DNA from 4 places in the Arthrobacter sp. SLBN-100 genome. Region 3 is predicted to be linked to each of the others. Evidence: riboswitches for the same ligand, from Rfam matches in the RefSeq annotation. Region 3 holds a riboswitch; each other region holds the start of a gene.
The links. Region 3 has a riboswitch for S-adenosylmethionine ahead of FBY31_RS05915 (aminotransferase class V-fold PLP-dependent enzyme). Riboswitches for the same ligand answer to the same signal wherever they lie in the genome.
Positions count from the first base shown of each region.

Region 1: it holds a riboswitch for S-adenosylmethionine, as region 3 does, so the genes downstream of both, FBY31_RS12030 (DUF1737 domain-containing protein) here and FBY31_RS05915 (aminotransferase class V-fold PLP-dependent enzyme) in region 3, are expected to answer to the same signal.
Region 2: it holds a riboswitch for S-adenosylmethionine, as region 3 does, so the genes downstream of both, FBY31_RS16615 (cobalamin-independent methionine synthase II family protein) here and FBY31_RS05915 (aminotransferase class V-fold PLP-dependent enzyme) in region 3, are expected to answer to the same signal.
Region 4: it holds a riboswitch for S-adenosylmethionine, as region 3 does, so the genes downstream of both, FBY31_RS20590 (bifunctional o-acetylhomoserine/o-acetylserine sulfhydrylase) here and FBY31_RS05915 (aminotransferase class V-fold PLP-dependent enzyme) in region 3, are expected to answer to the same signal.

Region 1 covers NZ_VFMY01000001.1:2,576,710-2,581,031, reverse strand. Annotated here, with positions in the region: gene FBY31_RS12045 (DUF1905 domain-containing protein) at 1-279, shown strand, start outside; gene FBY31_RS12040 (O-succinylhomoserine sulfhydrylase) at 437-1,645, opposite strand; gene FBY31_RS12035 (rhodanese-like domain-containing protein) at 1,646-2,056, opposite strand; gene FBY31_RS12030 (DUF1737 domain-containing protein) at 2,053-2,331, opposite strand; SAM riboswitch class IV at 2,345-2,459, opposite strand; gene FBY31_RS12025 (hypothetical protein) at 2,809-3,063, opposite strand; gene FBY31_RS12020 (TetR/AcrR family transcriptional regulator C-terminal domain-containing protein) at 3,296-3,997, shown strand; gene FBY31_RS12015 (pyridoxamine 5'-phosphate oxidase family protein) at 4,019-4,322, opposite strand, start outside.
Region 2 covers NZ_VFMY01000001.1:3,589,300-3,593,621, reverse strand. Annotated here, with positions in the region: gene FBY31_RS16625 (adenylosuccinate synthase) at 1-138, opposite strand, end outside; gene FBY31_RS16620 (M14 family zinc carboxypeptidase) at 389-1,450, opposite strand; SAM riboswitch class I at 1,672-1,779, shown strand; gene FBY31_RS16615 (cobalamin-independent methionine synthase II family protein) at 1,789-2,997, shown strand; gene FBY31_RS16610 (uracil-DNA glycosylase) at 3,208-3,837, shown strand; gene FBY31_RS16605 (DUF3151 domain-containing protein) at 4,021-4,322, opposite strand, start outside.
Region 3 covers NZ_VFMY01000001.1:1,272,560-1,276,881, reverse strand. Annotated here, with positions in the region: gene FBY31_RS05925 (metal-dependent transcriptional regulator) at 1-454, opposite strand, end outside; gene FBY31_RS05920 (class I SAM-dependent methyltransferase) at 485-1,243, opposite strand; gene FBY31_RS05915 (aminotransferase class V-fold PLP-dependent enzyme) at 1,303-2,736, opposite strand; SAM riboswitch class IV at 2,774-2,887, opposite strand; gene hisN (histidinol-phosphatase) at 3,046-3,858, opposite strand; gene rsgA (ribosome small subunit-dependent GTPase A) at 3,907-4,322, opposite strand, start outside.
Region 4 covers NZ_VFMY01000001.1:4,485,515-4,489,836, reverse strand. Annotated here, with positions in the region: gene metX (homoserine O-acetyltransferase MetX) at 1-821, opposite strand, end outside; SAM riboswitch class IV at 834-949, opposite strand; gene FBY31_RS20590 (bifunctional o-acetylhomoserine/o-acetylserine sulfhydrylase) at 1,059-2,384, opposite strand; SAM riboswitch class IV at 2,431-2,546, opposite strand; gene FBY31_RS20585 (VOC family protein) at 2,707-3,345, shown strand; gene FBY31_RS20580 (HNH endonuclease signature motif containing protein) at 3,909-4,322, shown strand, end outside.

The DNA.
Region 1 (4,322 bases), 1.3 Mb from region 3:
GCCGAATTGTGGCTGTATCCCGGCGAGGCCGGTTGGCACTTCCTGACCCTGCCGGCAGAGATCGCGGACGATGTACGCGCTCAAACTGCCGGTGCCAGCAAGGCCTTCGGCTCGATCAAAGTCATGGCAAAGGTCGCGGGGCACTCCTGGCAGACTTCGCTCTTCCGTGACACCAAGAGCGGCTCATACCTCCTGCCCGTCAAAAAGGACATCAGGGATAAAGCGCGGATCAGTGAAGGCGACGAGGTGGCCGTCCAACTCTTCGTACAGGACCTCTGAGACCACGGCAACGGCTGCCGGACTTCCGGTACAGTCGCGGAGATCCAGCGAGGGGGCCGGGGCCATTTGTGTAGCTTGCGTCAGATCCAGCGAAGGAGCAGCAAGCGGCATATGGCCGCGGTGCTGGAGCGGAACCGGGACCTCGTGCCAGCCGGCGCTAAATCTGCTTGAGCGCCTGTTCCAGGTCGCCAATCAGGTCGTCCACGTCCTCGAGCCCCACGGACAGCCGCACCACACCATCGCTGAGACCGATGGCAGCGCGGCCCTCAGGTCCCATTGCCCGGTGCGTGGTGGTGGCAGGGTGGGTGATCAGGGACTTGGAATCCCCGAGGTTGTTCGAGATGTCGATGATCCGCAAGGCGTCCAGCAGTGCAAAGGCGGCTTCCTTGCCTGAGCGGCCACCCGTCGTCGCCAGTTCAAGGGTGAGCACCGTTCCGCCGGCCTTCATCTGCTTTGCGGCCAGTTCGTATTGCGGGTGCGACTTCAGCAGCGGGTACTTCACCCAGCTCACCGCCGGCTGCCGCTCCAGCCATTCCGCGATCCTCAGCGCGGAGGCGGAGGAGTGATTGACGCGCAAGGCCATGGTCTCGAGGCCCTTGGTGAGGACCCACGCGTTGAAGGGGGATAGGGAGGGGCCCGTGTGCCGCATGAGCTGCTTTACCGGGCCCTCGATGAATTCCTTGGTGCCCAGGATGGCGCCGCCCAGGACCCTGCCCTGGCCGTCGATGTGTTTGGTGCCGGAGTAGACAATGACGTCGGCGCCCAACTGGCCGCAGCGTTGCAGCAGGGGAGTGGCAAAGACATTGTCGACGACGACCGTGGCACCTGCGGCGTGGGCGAGTTCGCTCACCGCCGCAATGTCCACGATCTCCTGCATGGGATTTGACGGCGACTCGAAGAACACGGCGGTGGCGGGCTGGGACAGGGCCTCGCGCCACTGGTCCAGATCAGGGCCGTCCACGAACACAGTCTCCACGCCCCACCGCGGCAGGATCTCGTTGAGGATCACGAAGCAGGAGCCAAAGAGCGAGCGGGCTGCAACCACCCGGTCGCCTGCAGCCAGCAGGGCACCCAGGGCGGTGAAAACCGCGGACATGCCGGACGCCGTCGCAAAGCACGCCTCGGTGCCCTCGAGGAGGCGGAGCCGCTCCTGGAATGTGGCCACCGAGGGGTTGCCGTAGCGGGAGTAGACGAAGCGTTCGTCCTCGCCGGTGAAGGCCCGTTCGGCAGCGGCGGCGGATTCGTACACGAAGCCCGAGTTCAGGAACATCGCCTCGCTGGTTTCCTGGAAGTTGGTGCGGTCCAGTCCGCCGCGGACGGCCTGGGTATCGGGGCTCCAGCCCGCGGCGTCTTCGTTGAAGGTCACTTAGTTCTTTCCCAGGTTGGTAGGCAGGCCGCGGTTTTTCCAGCCGTTGACGGTGCGTTCGCCGTAACGGTCCGGCTCGCCTTCGAAGCCTTCCAGGACGTTGTAGGAGGTGAATCCTGCCTGCGTGGCGGCGATGGCGGCGGCGATGGAACGCTGGCCGGAGCGGCACAGGAAGACCAGTTCAGTTGCAGGATTCTCGGGGGCCTGCAGGCTCAAGTCCTTGATGAAATCGGGGTTGGGGATGCCGCCGGGGAAGGTCCACTGAATGAACAGCGGATCATTGTCAGTGGCCTTGGTGTCGGGGATGCCGATGTGGGCCCATTCGCCCTCGGTGCGCACGTCCACGAGGATGGCGCCCTGCTGCAGCTTGTCCCAGGCTTCCTGGGGGGTGAGGTCCCCTGCGTAGCTCATGCGTGGCCCTCGCCGTCGAATTCGAGGTCCTCGCTGGCCCCTTCCAGGTCATCAACAGCGGTGGCGACGGCGGCATCGGCGGACGCGATGGCAGCCGGCAGGACTACGGCCTGGGCCACAATGACGCTGCTGCCGTTGAAGGTTGCTGCCGGGCTGCCGTGCAGCACATAGCCCTCGGCCAAGGCGGCCGAGATCCGCTCGCAGAACGCGCGGTCATCCGCCCCGCTGATGAGGCGGTAGGACAGTTTCTCTTCAGGGGCAGGTGCGTCGGACACGACGGATCTCCTTCTCTCACGCTTGCAACTCGAATCGGTCGATATGCCGAGTATTCACCTGAGGCACCCCGCCGCGGAAGGAGGGTTGCCGACCGGCCAGTCAGGGCTTGGCGCCGGTACTCATTACTCCCCAGAAACGTAACACTTGGCGCGCGGGGCCGCACCGCCGCCGTCGTCATGTTGCGTAACTGAAGCGCCGTGAGGCAGCTTGGGGGGGCGTTACCGCGTGAATCCTGGAACGTTCGACGGCGGGAGTCGCCACGGGCGGCGAACGCGCCTGGCCTCCGCCGCTGCTATCCGCCGGTTTCTTAGGGGCCCCATCAGCGCGCCAGCACCCGCCGCACTGGAGAGCCAGCCCGGTTCGTCTTCCGCGTCATCCCCACTTGAGGAGCACCTTGGGGGCAAGTAGCGGAAACGCGAAAGGCGTGAACGCTGCCCGCCGGGGGCAGCTGTTCACGCCTTTCCATGTTCCCGCTCTTAGACCAGGCCGGGGTAGCTTGTAAGGATGTAGTCGGCGGCTGCCGGACCCTTCATGCGCAAGCCGTTGTGGCCTGCCGGCATACGGTGTTTCATGGCTGCCCAGAAGACGGACTCTTGGCCGGGCGTCTGCTGGTTGATGAAGCACCAGCTGGTATACAGGCCGTAAAGCCCGTCATCGTCGAGGCTGTGATCGTAGGCCTTATCCAAGTGGGTGGCTTCTTGGAGGAAAGTGTCGAACTGCGAATGTGCCATGACGGCGTCCCTTCGCTACGTGCGTGGTGCCGCCGTTCGGCTACAGCAGCGGGAACCTCAAAGCCCTGCACAAGGCAATGGAGTGTTGATCGAGTCTTTGGGAATCGAAACGTTCAAGGCGGCGCTAACACCTTGTCTACGCTGTAGACTTTACTCGTAGACTACAAATACAGCAAGCGTCTGGAATTACCTTCGGACACCCCTTGCTGCCGGCTCACGAACGGTAAAACACATGTCCCCGCCGAAGACTCCAGACACCGAAGGCCGCGGCCGGAAGGCCCGGCTCAGCCGCGAGCTGGTGCTGGCCAAAGCGCTCGAACTGGTGGACGCTGAAGGGCTGGATGCCTTGACAATGCGCCGCTTGGGCCAGGAGCTGGGCCGTGACCCCATGAGCCTCTACCGCTATGCGGAGAACCGGGCTGCCTTGCTTGACGGAGTGTCCGAGCTGGTCCTCAACCAGCTCGCCATCCATCCAGAGGACCCGGACTGGAAAGAGCAGCTCCGGGGCATCGCGCACAACTTGCGACTGCTCGCGCTCCAGCACCCCAATGTGGTGCCGCTGCTGGTGACAAGGCCGCTCTCCACACCGCTGGGCCTGCGTCCCCTGGGCACACTGCGTCCCCTGGAGCAGATCCTCTCCCTGCTGATCGGGGCAGGGTTTACTGCCGCAGATGCGCTGCACGTCTACCGCGCCTACTACGGTTTCCTCTATGGCCACATCCTGAACGAACTGCAGGAATACGTGGTGGATCCGGAAGAAAACGAAGCGCTGCTGCGGCTCGGCCTGCACCGGCTGCCAGCCAAGGAGTTCCCCCGGCTGAGGGCACTGGCGCCAAACCTCGCTGAGTACGAGGGTTCCGCCGAACTCGACCAGGGACTCACCATCCTGCTGTCCGGGCTTGAAGCGCAACTCTCAAAGCATCCGGCCGCCTAGCATCCGGGGAGGCACCGGCAACTACTCGAAAGAAGAGCGCCGGCGGTCCGTGGTGCGGGTGTTCCAGATGTCAGGTTTGTTCACCTTGAAGCGGCGCCCCGTGAGGGCCCGGGCTGTCAACCTGATGTAGTGGGCTTTCTCGCCCGGCTGCCACGGCTCCAGCCCCAGGCTGTCCACGGCGTCCTTGTCAGCCTGGTCCTCAATGATGCCCGTGTCCCCGCGCACCACCACGCTCCATGCCTCTTCGGTGTGGGGGTCGTAGCCGTCGATCTCAAGGGCGGCCGGCCGTTCCGCCTTGGCACTCCACAGCTTGGTGACGCCGGAG
Region 2 (4,322 bases), 2.3 Mb from region 3:
GCCTACGACGACGGTGTGCCCGGCGTTGTTGCCGCCGTTGGGTTTGACGACGTAGTCAACGCGGCCGCCCAGCAGGTCGGTCGCTTTGCCTTTTCCTTCGTCGCCCCACTGGGCTCCTACGATCACAATTGCTGGCATGGGATCCTCCCCCATTCGTTCGGGCTGCCGGGCCCGGCCACAAACGTGGCGGCCCTGTACAGCGCCGTTCATGAGAATGCCCCGAATCGACCGGCCTTCGCTGGTCCGCGGGGCAGCACAGCGATGCAAGAGTTCCGGGGCCCTTACCACCCAAGTTTAGCCGATAGGGGACTTCGTCCACCCGTTGGCCCGCCGCGGCCCGTCTTGCGGAGTAAAAGGACTCCAGGGCCGCGGCGGACGGCAACGCCTGCTACTCGCCGTCGGCCTCCTCGCCCGGGCGGGAGGTCTGGGTGGCGAGGCTGTCCCAGAAGGAGGTGTCGGCGTCGGCAATTGACCCGTCGGCAATGGCTGCGGCCGTGGCGGTCAGCGTGGTCACCGTCTGCTTGATCAGGTACCCGTTGCTGCGCAGGCCCAGGGCGTACCCGTCCAGGTAGTGGTCTGACATGCCGCGCATTTCAAACAGCAGGGTTGCGATGCCGTATTCGACCGCGATGCCGTTGCGGCTGATGGTTTCGGCACTGCCGCCCACGTACTTGCCAAGGTGGCCCCAGCCGGTGGAGTCGACGTTGCGGAACACCACAGCGCCCAGCTGCTTGGACTTCTCCACAACGGCCGGGTCGGCGTTGGGGGTGGTGGGGTACAGGATTGAGCCGGATACAAGCTCTCCATCACGTTGGCTGCGGGTGCCCTGGTGGTGCAGGTCGATCATGTAGTCGATCCGGTACTTGCGCATCACGTTGTTGTGCAGCGCCTGGGTTTCCGGCTGGATTTTCTCCACATGGTCACGGTTGAGGTCCACCTCTTCAGCGTTGTAGCGGGTCATGTTGCGCTCACCCTTGGCCTGGTAGCCGTCCAGGGAGAAGTTCACATCACCCATGGCACCGTCTGCGTTCAGCATGGGAACGATGAGGATGTTCGCGCCGTCAAGGACGCCCCCTGACTTGCCGGTGCCGAGGTGCTTGACGAATTCCAAGGCGCCTTCGGTAGTGAGCTGTTCATTGCCGTGCTGCTGCGTCAGGTAAAGGATGGTGGGTTTGGCCGGATCGGAGATGTACTTGACCAGGTGGATGTCGCGGCCCTTCACCGTCTGCCCGATGACCTCCAGCTCCATCGCCGGCTGGCGGGCGTCCTGGTCTTTGAGGAACGAAACCATCTGGTCATAAGTGGCCAGCTTCGAGGTGGTGATCTGGCCGTTCCCGTCGTAATTGGGGCCTTCGCCTACGGCCATCGCCGGTGCGGGTGCTGTCACTGCTGCCACTGCCAGGGCTCCGGAAACGGCCAGGGTCCTGAAAGTTGCCAGGGTTTTTCTCACGGTGCGTTACCTCTTTCGAGTGCATTGGGTGCGTCCAGTCCGCCATGTCCCCCATTGCGGCCTGTGACAAGAGCCAACCAAGCTAAACGAAACCTGTCAATGCATATAACAGGAGTGCGTATCCAGTTATTACGGTCCGGAAAGTACGTCCGCCTCCCCTGACGTGCGAAACAATCCGGACCGGATTTGCTCCCGGGAAGTCTTTGGAATTAAGTGAGAGTGAACCATCCGGAGCGGCCGAGAGACCTGGATCGTTGACGCCGCAGCAACCCCGCTGATTTGCAGCTACCACCTGCCTGCGAAGGTGCTACTGCCAGGACCGATGGAAAGGAATTCCAGTGTCCCTCAATACAGACCACATCCGCGTCACCCATGCAGGATCTTTGCCCCGCACACCTGAGCTGATTGCCGCCAACGCCGCCAAGGAGCAGGAGGGCATCACCACTGGATTCCTTGACCTGCTGGAAGCCTCAGTGGCGGACGTGGTGCAGCGCCAGAAGGACTTGGGCATCGATATCGCCAACGACGGCGAATATGGGCACACGATGTCCAGTTCCGTTGACTACGGGGCTTGGTGGAACTACTCCTTCGCCCGGCTTGGCGGCCTCGAAGCGACGGACGTGGACCGTTGGGCTGATACCCAGGTGCGCCGGTCCTCCCCCGGGAACATTGTCCTGACCTCCTTCCCGGACCGTCGTGACCGGCAGAAGTTCAACGATGCCTACAATGACCCGTCCGCCGGCATCCTGGCTCACCGCAAGAGCGTTTCCCAGCCCAAGATCGCAGGGCCCCTCACCTACACCGGGCACGACCTGGTAGCCTCCGACGTCAAGAACCTGAAGAGCGGGCTGGCCGCCGCAGGGCTGTCCGAGGGCTTTGTGGCCTCGCTCTCCCCCGGGTCCTGCGCACGGGTTGCCAATGAGTACTACAAGACCGACGAGGAACTGCTGTACGCATGCGCCGACGCCATGCGTGAGGAATACAAGGCTATTATCGATGCCGGACTCACGGTCCAGCTCGATGATCCGTCACTTGCCGAAAGCTGGGACCAGATCAACCCTGAGCCTGCTCTTGGTGACTACCTGAAGTTCATCCAGCTGCGGGTGGAGGCCACCAACTGGGCGCTGCGTGACCTCCCGCAGGAGCAGATCCGGCTGCACGTGTGCTGGGGCTCCTGGCACGGACCGCACACCACGGACATTCCCTTCGCGGACATCCTCGGATCAGTGCTGCAGGTCAACGCCGGCGGCTACTCCTTCGAGGCCGCCAACGTCCGTCACGAACACGAGTGGCGGGTCTGGGAGGACACCAAGCTCCCCGAGGGCAAGGTCATCATTCCCGGCGTCGTTTCGCACGCCACCAACGTGGTGGAGCACCCCGACCTGGTGGCAGACCGGATTGTCCGCTTCGCGGAGGTGGTGGGCCGGGAGAACATCATCGCGTCCACCGACTGCGGCCTGGGCGGCAGGGTGCACCCGCAGATCGCTTTCGCCAAGCTGGAAGCATTGGGCGAGGGTGCGCGCCGGGCCACCAAGCGCCTCTGGTAGCCGGCAACAGCACACCGGACCCGCCGGTTCCGTGCCCCGCTTGGATCGGGTGCGCGGGACCGGCGTTTCGTTTTGCGCGGCTTGCTAAACTGGTAAAGGCCGACCAGGAATCGGTCCGCCCCATTTCAACCACCTCGGATCTGTTGCGCCATCGTGCGCCCATTTTCGCGGTGGCAGCAACACCAATCCCCGCAGGAGACCCAGCCCTACATGACAGCCCTGGCACCCGAATCTTTCCATGAGCAGCTTCTGAACCGCCGCTACGAACCCAATGTTGCAGCCGTCAACGAACTGTGCGATTCCCTGCAGGAGGCCAAGCCCGGCACGGCAGTGCCCTACGTAGACCCCATGCACGACGTCGACGAGTGCCGGATCATCAGCCTGTACTCGAACATCGGCGAGGCCGATAAGTCCGGTTTCATCACGGCCGGGGACCACGACGCCGCCACCCGGATGCTCGGAATCCAGTGGAAGCTGGGGCTTCGCCCGGAGTACGTGATGCCCTGGAACGTCCACCCCTGGCACATCCCCGGGGAGCCGAACGGGAAGTTCACCCCGGACCAGGTGTCCGCCGGCCTGAAGCCGCTGCTTAAGTTCCTGGCCCTGGTCCCCCGGGCTTCCGTGATCGTAGCGCACGGCACGGAAGCCAACCGCCTGGCGAACCTGCTGCTGAAGACCGAAGTTCCGCTGCTCTGGCGCCGCGGCCTGAAGACCTACAAGGTGCGCTCCCTCAGCGGCCGCGCCTTCGCAGGTTCGCCCGCCCGCCAGGAGGAATACCTCGAGGCCATGCGCGTGGCTTACGCCGACGCCATGGCACGCACCGGGCTCCAGAAGGCATAGCCATACGCTGGTTGAGCTCGCCGAAATCAGGTTTCGACAGGCTCAACCACCGCTTAGGGAACGACGGCGGGCGGTCACCTTTTCGAAAGGCGACCGCCCGCCGTCGCACTTTAACCCAAGGCGGGGTCACTTTCAGCCCAATCCGGCGGCCGGAGAGGGCGGAAAGTGACCCCGCGTTGCTGTTTACTGACCTTCGATGGCTGCTTTGGCTGCCGGGTCGGAGTCGTTCAGGAACTTCTCGATCCGCTCCGGCTCCTCGGCCTCGCCGATGGCTGCGGATGCCCGGCCCAGGGAGTACAGCGCCCGCAGGAAGCCGCGGTTGGGCTCGTGCTCCCAAGGGATCGGGCCGACGCCACGCCAGCCGTTGCGGCGCAGCGAGTCCAGTCCCCGGTGGTAGCCCACCCGGGAGTAGGCGTAGGAGTCAATGGTGCGCCCCTCCGCCCAGGCCTCTTCCGCGAGCAGGGCCCAGAGCAGCGAGGATGTGG
Region 3 (4,322 bases):
CACCCATCAGGTGGGCGCGGGGCATCAGGACTGTGCCTTCGGCTGTGGGGATCGGGTCACCGTGGGGATCGCGCTGCGGGTCGCCAAGCTTGGTGGCAACTCGTTCGATGAACGTGTCCGAGACGGCGTGCTCCAGGAGTTCGGCTTCGTCGTGGACCTCGTCCCAGCTGTAGCCCAGCTGCTGGACCAGGTAGGTCTCGATCAGGCGGTGGCGCCGCACCATGGACAGGGCCAGCCGAATGCCCTGGTCCGTCAGGGTGATGGCGCTGTAGGGCTGATGGTCCACCAGGCCCTGGTCCTTGAGCTTCCGGACCATCTCGGACACCGAGGAATTGGCCACCCCGAGGCGCTGGGCCAGCTGGGAGGACGTGATGGGCTTGTCCTGCCATTCGGTGAAGGAGTAGATGACCTTGACGTAGTCCTCGATGGAGGAGGAGGGCGCGCTGGTCTTCACAGCACCAAGCCTACCGGTTAACCGCCCCCGCTATGCTTTGGTGGCCCGCCAGGTAAGCGTGAGATAGGGCAGTTCCAGCTCTTCATCGAGGCTGTGGCCCAGGTGGTCGTGCAGATACCAGTCAAGGTTGGCCAGCACCTTTGCGCGGGTAGTTTCGCCGGCCCGCAGGTAGTAGCTCCGCGACTTCGTCAGTTCCACGAGATCGGTGGTGGTGACGCGGTCCTGCCAACGCGTCACGTGGCCCTCAAGGTCCCTGAACTCCGGCCCAACCTGCGGCCGGGAACCTGGCTTGTAAACGTCTCCGGCATGCATGATCCGGGAAAGCCGGTGAACCCAGGGAACCGAGGTGTCCAGCTGGTTCCAGACCAGGCCCAGCGTTCCGTGCGGACGCAGGACGCGCGCAAGTTCGGTGCTTGCCGCGGGGGCGTCACACCAGTGCCAGGCCTGGGCAACGCTCACGACGTCGAAGGCAGCCGCGGGCAGGCCGGTGTCCTCGGCGGTGGCCTGCACAGCCGTGGCCGCGGGATAGTGCGCGCGTAACTGTTCGAGCATGTCCGCAGAAGGGTCCACCGCGGTGACCGTCAGTCCCATACCAAGCAGGAGTTCGGTGAATTTGCCGGTGCCGGCACCGGCGTCCAGTGCATCGCGGGCCGCGGCGGGGACCAGCCAGCGTGCTGATTCTTCCGGATAGCCCGGGCGGACCCGCTGGTAGTGCCGGCCACCGTCCTGGAAGCTCTGGCCGAGCTCCCGGCGCCGTCCGTGATCAAGTCTGGGGCCACCCCGTACCACTTGTGGCCTCCTTCGCCTGATGCCCTTGGGTATCCTTTGAATCTACCCCAAGCGCCGCTTTAGTCGTCGAGACAGGGAGCGGCCCCGGCAGTTCCCGGAGTGTTGGGTGCCCAGTGCGGGTACGTCCGTGTGTCGTTTGCGGGAACCCAGCGCCCGGCGTCCACCACGTAGTCCCAGCCCAGCCCCTTGCTGCGCAGAGCCGCAATGCCGGCCAGGAGCCGTTCGGCGTCCTCCAGGCGGGAGCCGACGCCAAAGCTGGCACGGAGGGATCCGGAGGGCAGGCCCAGGCGCTTCAGGAGCGGGTGGGCGCAAAAGCGGCCGTCGCGCAGGCCCACGCCGTGCTCGGCGGACAGGTAGGCCGCCACCAGCCCGGCGTCGTAGCCCTCCACGGAGAAGTTGACCACTCCAATGGTGTCCGTATCCGGATTGGTGTCCTTGAAGATCTGGTGGACGGTCACACCGTCGATTTCCTGCAGGCCTTCCACCAGGAAGGAACGGATGGCGGATTCATGGGCGTGCCACTGATCCTGGTCCAGCCCGGCGATCACCTGTGTGGCGCGGGCCAGCGTGGCGGCGCCGAGGACGTTGGGTGAGCCGCCCTCATGGCGGGCCGGGCCGGTGGCCCAGCTGACGCCGTCGAGCCTTGCTTCCTTGACGGCGCCGCCGCCGGCAAGGTGCGGCGTTCCCGCGTCGAGCCAGTCCGTGCGGCCCACCAGCACGCCGGCACCGAAAGGTGCGTACAGCTTGTGGCCGGAGAAGGCGAGGTAGTCGACGTCGTCCGCTGCAATATCCACGCGGCGGTGCGGTGCAAGCTGGGCCGCGTCCACCACGATCCGTGCGCCGTGTTCGTGGGCCAGCGCGGCCAGGGAGCGGATGGGAAGGATCTCGCCGGTGACGTTCGACGCGCCGGTGACGGCGAGCAGGCTCACGCCGCCCTGCTTCAGCTCCGCCCGGATGGCTTCGATGGTGCCGGCGATGGTGTCGGCGGCAACGATGCTGCGGTGCGGGACGCCCTGCCACGGCAGCAGGTTGGCGTGGTGCTCGATGTCGAGGTAGAGGACGTCGCCGTCCGGGCGTCCGTCCGTTGCAGGCAGGCAGCCGGCCAGCAGGTTAAGCGAATCGGTGGTGTTCCGGGTGAAGATCACGGAGTCACCGGCGCGGCCGCCCACGAACTCACGGACAATGTTGCGCGCGTTTTCGTAGACTGAGGTGCTGATCTGGGACGCGTAGCCGGCGCCGCGGTGGACGCTGGCGTAGAACGGAAGGATCTCGTTCAGGTATGCCGAGACCACCGAGAGCGCAGGAGCCGAGGCGCCGTAGTCAAGGTTTGCGTAACGGACGTGGCCGCCGTGGATCAGCGGCGCCTGGATTTCGGCGCCGGTGACGGCAGCGAGCGGACGGCCGGCGGCGGCATGGCGGGCATCAAAAATGGTTCCAGGCGTGGCAGCAACAGAAGCAGCAGTGGCGTTGGGGGAGACGGTGGCAGTTGTCACAGAGACCTCACTTCGAAAAAGGACTCCCTCTGCCGGGAATCCGCGCTTGCCGCATCCGTTCCGGACCGGCCTGGTCGTCACCCGGGGCACCCCACCGCGGTTGGAGGGTTGCCGGCCAGCAAACCGGGGTTTAGCGCTGGCACTCGTGACCTGGTTAAGAGCGTAAGACATGGCGCAGGAAGGTTTGAAGCCGGCATGAATGTTAAGCGCTTTGTTACGCCGCGGCTGAAAAGGGCCTTTTTGCCGAACAAACGACGGCAGGTGCCTCCTTGTGGGGGCACCCGCCGCTGTTTGTTCGGTGGAACTGGTTTAAAGGAGGTCGTCCAGGTCCGGATTCAACCTGCGGAGCACCTCGGAGTGCAGGATGGAGTTGGTGGCCAGCGCATTGCCGCCAAAGGGCCCGTCCTCGCCTTCCAAGGACGTGAAGCGCCCTCCTGCTTCCACCACGATCGGCACCAGGGCAGCCATGTCATAAAGGTTCAGTTCAGGTTCGCAGGCGATGTCCACTGAGCCTTCGGCCACCATGCAGTAGGACCAGAAGTCGCCGTACGCCCGGGTCCGCCACACGTCCTCGGTGAGGCCCAGAAAGTTGTCAAGATTGCCGCGTTCCTTCCAGCCGCCCAGGCTGGAATAGGAAAGGGAGGCGTCGGAGAGCTTGGAGACGTTGGACACCCGCAGCCGCGTGGCCGCGGCGAGGGAACGGCCCATGTAGGCCCCCATGCCCTTGGCCGCCCACCAGCGCTTGCCCAGGGCGGGTGCACTGACCACACCCACCACCGGCTCGCCTTCGTCCACCAGCGCGATCAGGGTGGCCCAGACCGGGACGCCGCGGACAAAGTTCTTGGTGCCGTCGATGGGATCGATAATCCAGCGCCGCGACCCGTGGCCGGTACTGCCGAACTCCTCGCCCAGCACGGCGTCGCGCGGGCGGGAACGGGAAAGCTGGCCGCGAATGGCTTCTTCGGCAGCCTTGTCCGCGTCGGTAACCGGCGTCAGGTCAGGCTTGGTCTCCACCTGGAGGTCCAGGGCCTTGAAGCGGCCCATGGTCTGGTCATCCACCGAGTCGGCCAGGACATGGGCCAGGCGCAGGTCATCGTTGTAGCTTGAAGCGGGTTGGATCATGGTTCCAAACTACCGTCTGCGCGCGGTTCTGCTGGGAGATCGGCGTTGTCAGTTGACGCTGCCAAGCTCCTTGGTCTCCTGGGCCTCCATCCGGGGGTCGGTGCCGAGGAGCCGCCGCAGGGAGGCCAGCCGGGCTTCTCCGGTGGCTCCGGCATGCCCGCCGGACACCCAGGCGTCCAGGCCGCAGTTCACGGCGTTAGTGGTGTGCTTGCAGCCCCGCTCGCAGTCTTCAATGCCGGGGGAGAGGTCCGGGAAGGACCGCAGGATCCGGTCCGGGTCCACGTGGGCCAGGCCGAATGAGCGGATGCCGGGGGTGTCGATGATCCAGCTGCCTGCCGGTGCATCCGCAAGCCTCAGCGCCAGGGCGGACGACGACGTGTGGCGGCCCCGGCCCGTCACCGCGTTAACCCCGCCGGTGGCACGCTCGGCCCCGGTCAGCGCGTTCACCATGGTGGACTTGCCCA
Region 4 (4,322 bases), 3.2 Mb from region 3:
AGCTTCGTGCCCTGATGGTCCAGGTAGCTCTCCACCTGGTAGCGGCCGCGCGCCGCGAGCTGCCCGCCTTGGAGGGGCGATTCGGGGGCCTGCGGTGCCCGGCCGAAGCGTCCGTCCAGCTCCAGCGGCGAACGGTACGTGATATGGGCAATGCGCCGGGCCAGGGCAAGGCCATCCTCCGGGGACGGCCCGCCGTAGTAGTCACCGCCGTTGAAGTTGGCGTCCTGGCGGATGGCGAGCGTCTGTGCCTGCGCGAAGGCGATCTGCTCGGCGGTGCTCGCAGCCCCCACGGAAATCACGGCGCAGCGCTGCACCCGTTCCGGATACGTCACCGCCCATTCCAACGCCCGTGCGCCGCCCATGGACCCGCCCAGGACCGCAAACCAACTGCTGATGCCCAACTGGTCCGCCAGGCGGGCCTCCGCCTCGGTAGTGTCCCGGAGCGTCACCAAGGGGAAACGGGAGCCCCAGGGCTTGCCGTCGGGTGCGGGCGACGACGGCCCGGTGGAGCCGTAACAGCCGCCCACAATGTTGATTGATACGACGAAGAACCGGTTGGTGTCCACCGGTGCACCCGGTCCGGCGAGCTGTTCCCACCAACCGGGCTCATCACTGTCGCCCCTGGTCACGTGGGTACTGCCGGTGAGCGCGTGCTCGATCAGGACTGCGTTGCTGCCGTCCTCGTTGAGCGTGCCCCACGTCTCGTAGGCCAGGGTGACATCCGGCAGGAATCCGCCGGCCTCCAGCTTCAGCCCACCGATGGAGGCATAGCGGACAATCCCATGCTCGGGAACGGTGGTACGGGTGACGGTAACCGTCATGGCAAGACCTCTTCTACGCGCTTGCCCGCCGTCGTCTGACCGGCAGGCCAGGTCTTCACCCGGGGCACCCCACCGCGGTAGGAGGGTTGCCGGCCAGCAAGCCGGGGCTGTCACTGGCACTCATGACCTGCATCGAGTGTACGAAACAGCCCCCGCCTGCCGCCAAGAGTGTGACCGGTTGTGACATCGCGGCTTGCCACCGCGCTTGGGTGCCTTCGGTTCGTGCCTGGGTTTCGATCAGGCGCCGCTGGCCTCCTTGGCCGCCCTGAAACCGGCTTCGAGGTCAGCCAGGATGTCATCGATGTGCTCGATGCCCACGGAAAGGCGCACAAGCCCGGGGGTCACGCCGGCAACTTGCTGCTGGTCCGGCGAGAGCTGGCTGTGCGTGGTCGACGCCGGATGGATCACCAGGGAGCGGACGTCGCCGATGTTTGCCACGTGGGAGTGCAGCTCCAGGGCGTCAACGAAGCGCTTGCCCGCATCGGCCCCGCCGGCCAGGTTGAACGAGACAATGGCCCCCGTACCCTTCGGGCCGTACTTGCGGCCCCGCTCGTACCAGGGGCTCGAGGGCAGCCCGGCGTAGGCGACGGATTCGACGTCGCCACGGGCTTCCAGCCACTGGGCAACTTCCACGGCGTTGGCCACGTGCCGTTCCACCCTCAGGCTTAGCGTCTCCAGTCCCTGGGCGATCAGGAAGGCGTTGAAGGGCGACACGGCCGAACCGAGGTCGCGCAGCAACTGGACCCGGGCCTTGAGGATGTAGGACAGGTTGGCGCCCAGGGCGCCGTCGGCGCCGAGGTCACGGGCGTACACCAGCCCGTTGTAGGTGGGGTCCGGGGTGTTGAAACCGGGGAACTTCTGCGGGTCCTTGCCGAAATCGAACTTTCCGGAGTCCACTATCACGCCGGCGATGGCGGCACCGTGGCCGCCCAGGTACTTGGTGGCCGAGTGCAGCACAATGTCCGCTCCCCACTCCAGCGGCCGGATCAGGTACGGGGTGGACAGGGTGTTGTCCACGATCAGGGGCACCCCTGCGTCATGGGCAACCTGGGACACGCCTTCGATGTCCAGGACGTCCTGCCGCGGGTTGGAAACTACCTCGCCGAAGAAGAGTTTGGTGTTGGGCTGGACAGCGTCACGCCACTGGTCCAGGTTGTCCGGGTCCGCCACAAAGGTGACCGAGATACCGAACTTCTTCAGCGTGTGCGCGAAGAGGTTGTAGGTGCCGCCGTATAGGCTCGGGCTGGCGACGATGTGGTCCCCCGCCTCGGCAATGTTCAGGACGGCGAAAGTTTCGGCGGCCTGCCCGGAGCTGAGCAGCAGCGCGCCCAGGCCGCCTTCAAGGCTCGCGATCCGCTGCTCAACCGCCTCCTGCGTGGGGTTGCCGATCCTCGTGTAGATGGGCGCCAGCTCGGCCAGGGCGAAGCGGTTGGCAGCGCTTTCCGCGCTGGGGAACACAAAGGACGTGGACTGGTAGATGGGGAGGGCACGGGCGCCGGTGGCGCTGTCCGGCACTTGCCCGGCGTGGATCTGGCGGGTTTCGAAGGACCATCCGTTGGACAATTCAAGGCTCCTTTGACAGGGGCCCCCGGCATGCTCGAAGCACCGCGGGCCGCGCTTGCCATCCGGCCCTTGCCGGACAGCCAGGTCCTCACCCGGGGCACCCCACCGCGGTTGGAGGGTTGCCGGCCAGCGAGCCGGGGCTTGATGCTGGCACTCATGACCTGAGCTCAGTGTAGGAACACAAACACGGCGCCGGACAGGATTGTGACGAACATGGTCCTGAAGATTTCGGCAGACCCTGGTTTGTGGGGGTTCACCAGCCAAAATCCCAGTAAGGCTACCCTTAGCTGAGAGCCTGATCACAAAGTGCCAAGATGATGGCATGCGCATGGATCACGTCTCTTACGCCTGTGAACACGATGGCCTGGCGGCCACTACCGAACGAATTTCCTCTGCCCTCGGCGTTGAGGCAGTGAAGGGTGGGGTACACCCCCGGTTCGGCACCCGGAACATGATTATCCCGCTCGCCGGCCACAAGTACCTCGAAGTCGTGGAGGTCCTGGACCACCCCGCTTCAGACAAGGCCCCCTTCGGACAGGCTGTCCGTGCCCGCTCTGCTGCGGGCGGCGGCTGGATGGGCTGGTGCGTCGAAGTGGACGACCTGGTCCCCTTTGAAGAGCGGCTGGGACGTTCCGCAGTGAACGGCAACCGGAAATTTCCGGACGGCCGCGAACTCGTCTGGAAGCAGATCGGCATCCTCGGTTTGATCGCCGACCCCCAGGTTCCCTACATGCTTAAGTGGGAGGGCGATCCGTCCCTGCACCCGTCCAATGCCTACGACAGCAACGTCAAGATGAGCTGCCTGACCATTGCCGGATCGGCGGCGCGCGTCACCGAGTGGCTGGGCGAGCCGGTAGAGAAGCCGCTCGAAGACGTGGCCGTTGACTGGGTGGCACCGCACGGGACGCCCGGAATCCTGTCCGTCACCTTCGAAACCGCCACCGGAGCAGTCACAATCTGACTTTCCTTCCGATGCCCGGGCCGCCGCGCCCGGGCATCGCTGTGGTGCGCCCGGGTTACCGCTTGGGCACCCTGTCCCCCCAAACTTCGGCCGCCATCAGCCGGTGACAACGGCGTCACCAGCTGATGGCGGCCGAATCCATTTCCTGCCGAACCCGGCCCCCTTAGCTCAAACAAGCTTCTGCTGGAGCCCCTGCTCGCGGAGCCCGCCAAAGTGTCATACCCTCCGGCGATGATTTTGGTATGGAAACGAATCCGGCGGTGTTGCAGGTGGAGGAAGCCACTTGTGCTGCCGCTGCGCTCTCGGAGGCGCCCGGTTTTGTCAGACCCCCACACGATGATGGAGGTATGGAAACCAATCCGTTGGTGGTGCAGGCTGAGGAAGCCTCTTGTGCCTCGATCGCTGCCCGTTCGGAGGCGGCCGGTTTTGTCAGACCTCCACACGATGATGGAGCTATGGTGGCGAATCCGGTGGTGGTGCAGGCGGAGGAAGCGGTTGATGCTTCGGTCGCTGCCCGTTCGGAGGCGCCCGGTTTTGTCAGACCTCCACACGATGATGGAGGTATGGAATTGAACCCGGCAGTGGTGCAGGCGGAGGAAGCGGTTGAGGCTGCTGTCGCTGCGTTCATGGCTGCACTGGGCGGCGAAAGTTCTGCCGCTTCCGAGGGCGCTGTCCCTGGCGGGCCCGACGATGATCCGTTGCAGCGCTTGGTTGATGCGGCGTTGGATGTTTTAGCCGAGGTGGCGAGGTCGGAGGCGAAAATCGCGGCGGTGAAGGCGCTGGCGGTGGCGGTCCTGGCCGGGGCCACGAAGGCGTTGAACGGCCCTGCGTCGTCTCCGCAGGAAGCGACGGCGCAGGACCGGTCCCTGGTGGCCGAGGTCGGGTGCGCGCTGGCGATTGGTGACCGGGCCGCGGGGGCGTTGCTGGCTGAATCCCATGCTTTGACCACGTCCTTGCCCCGGTCGTTGGCGGCGTTG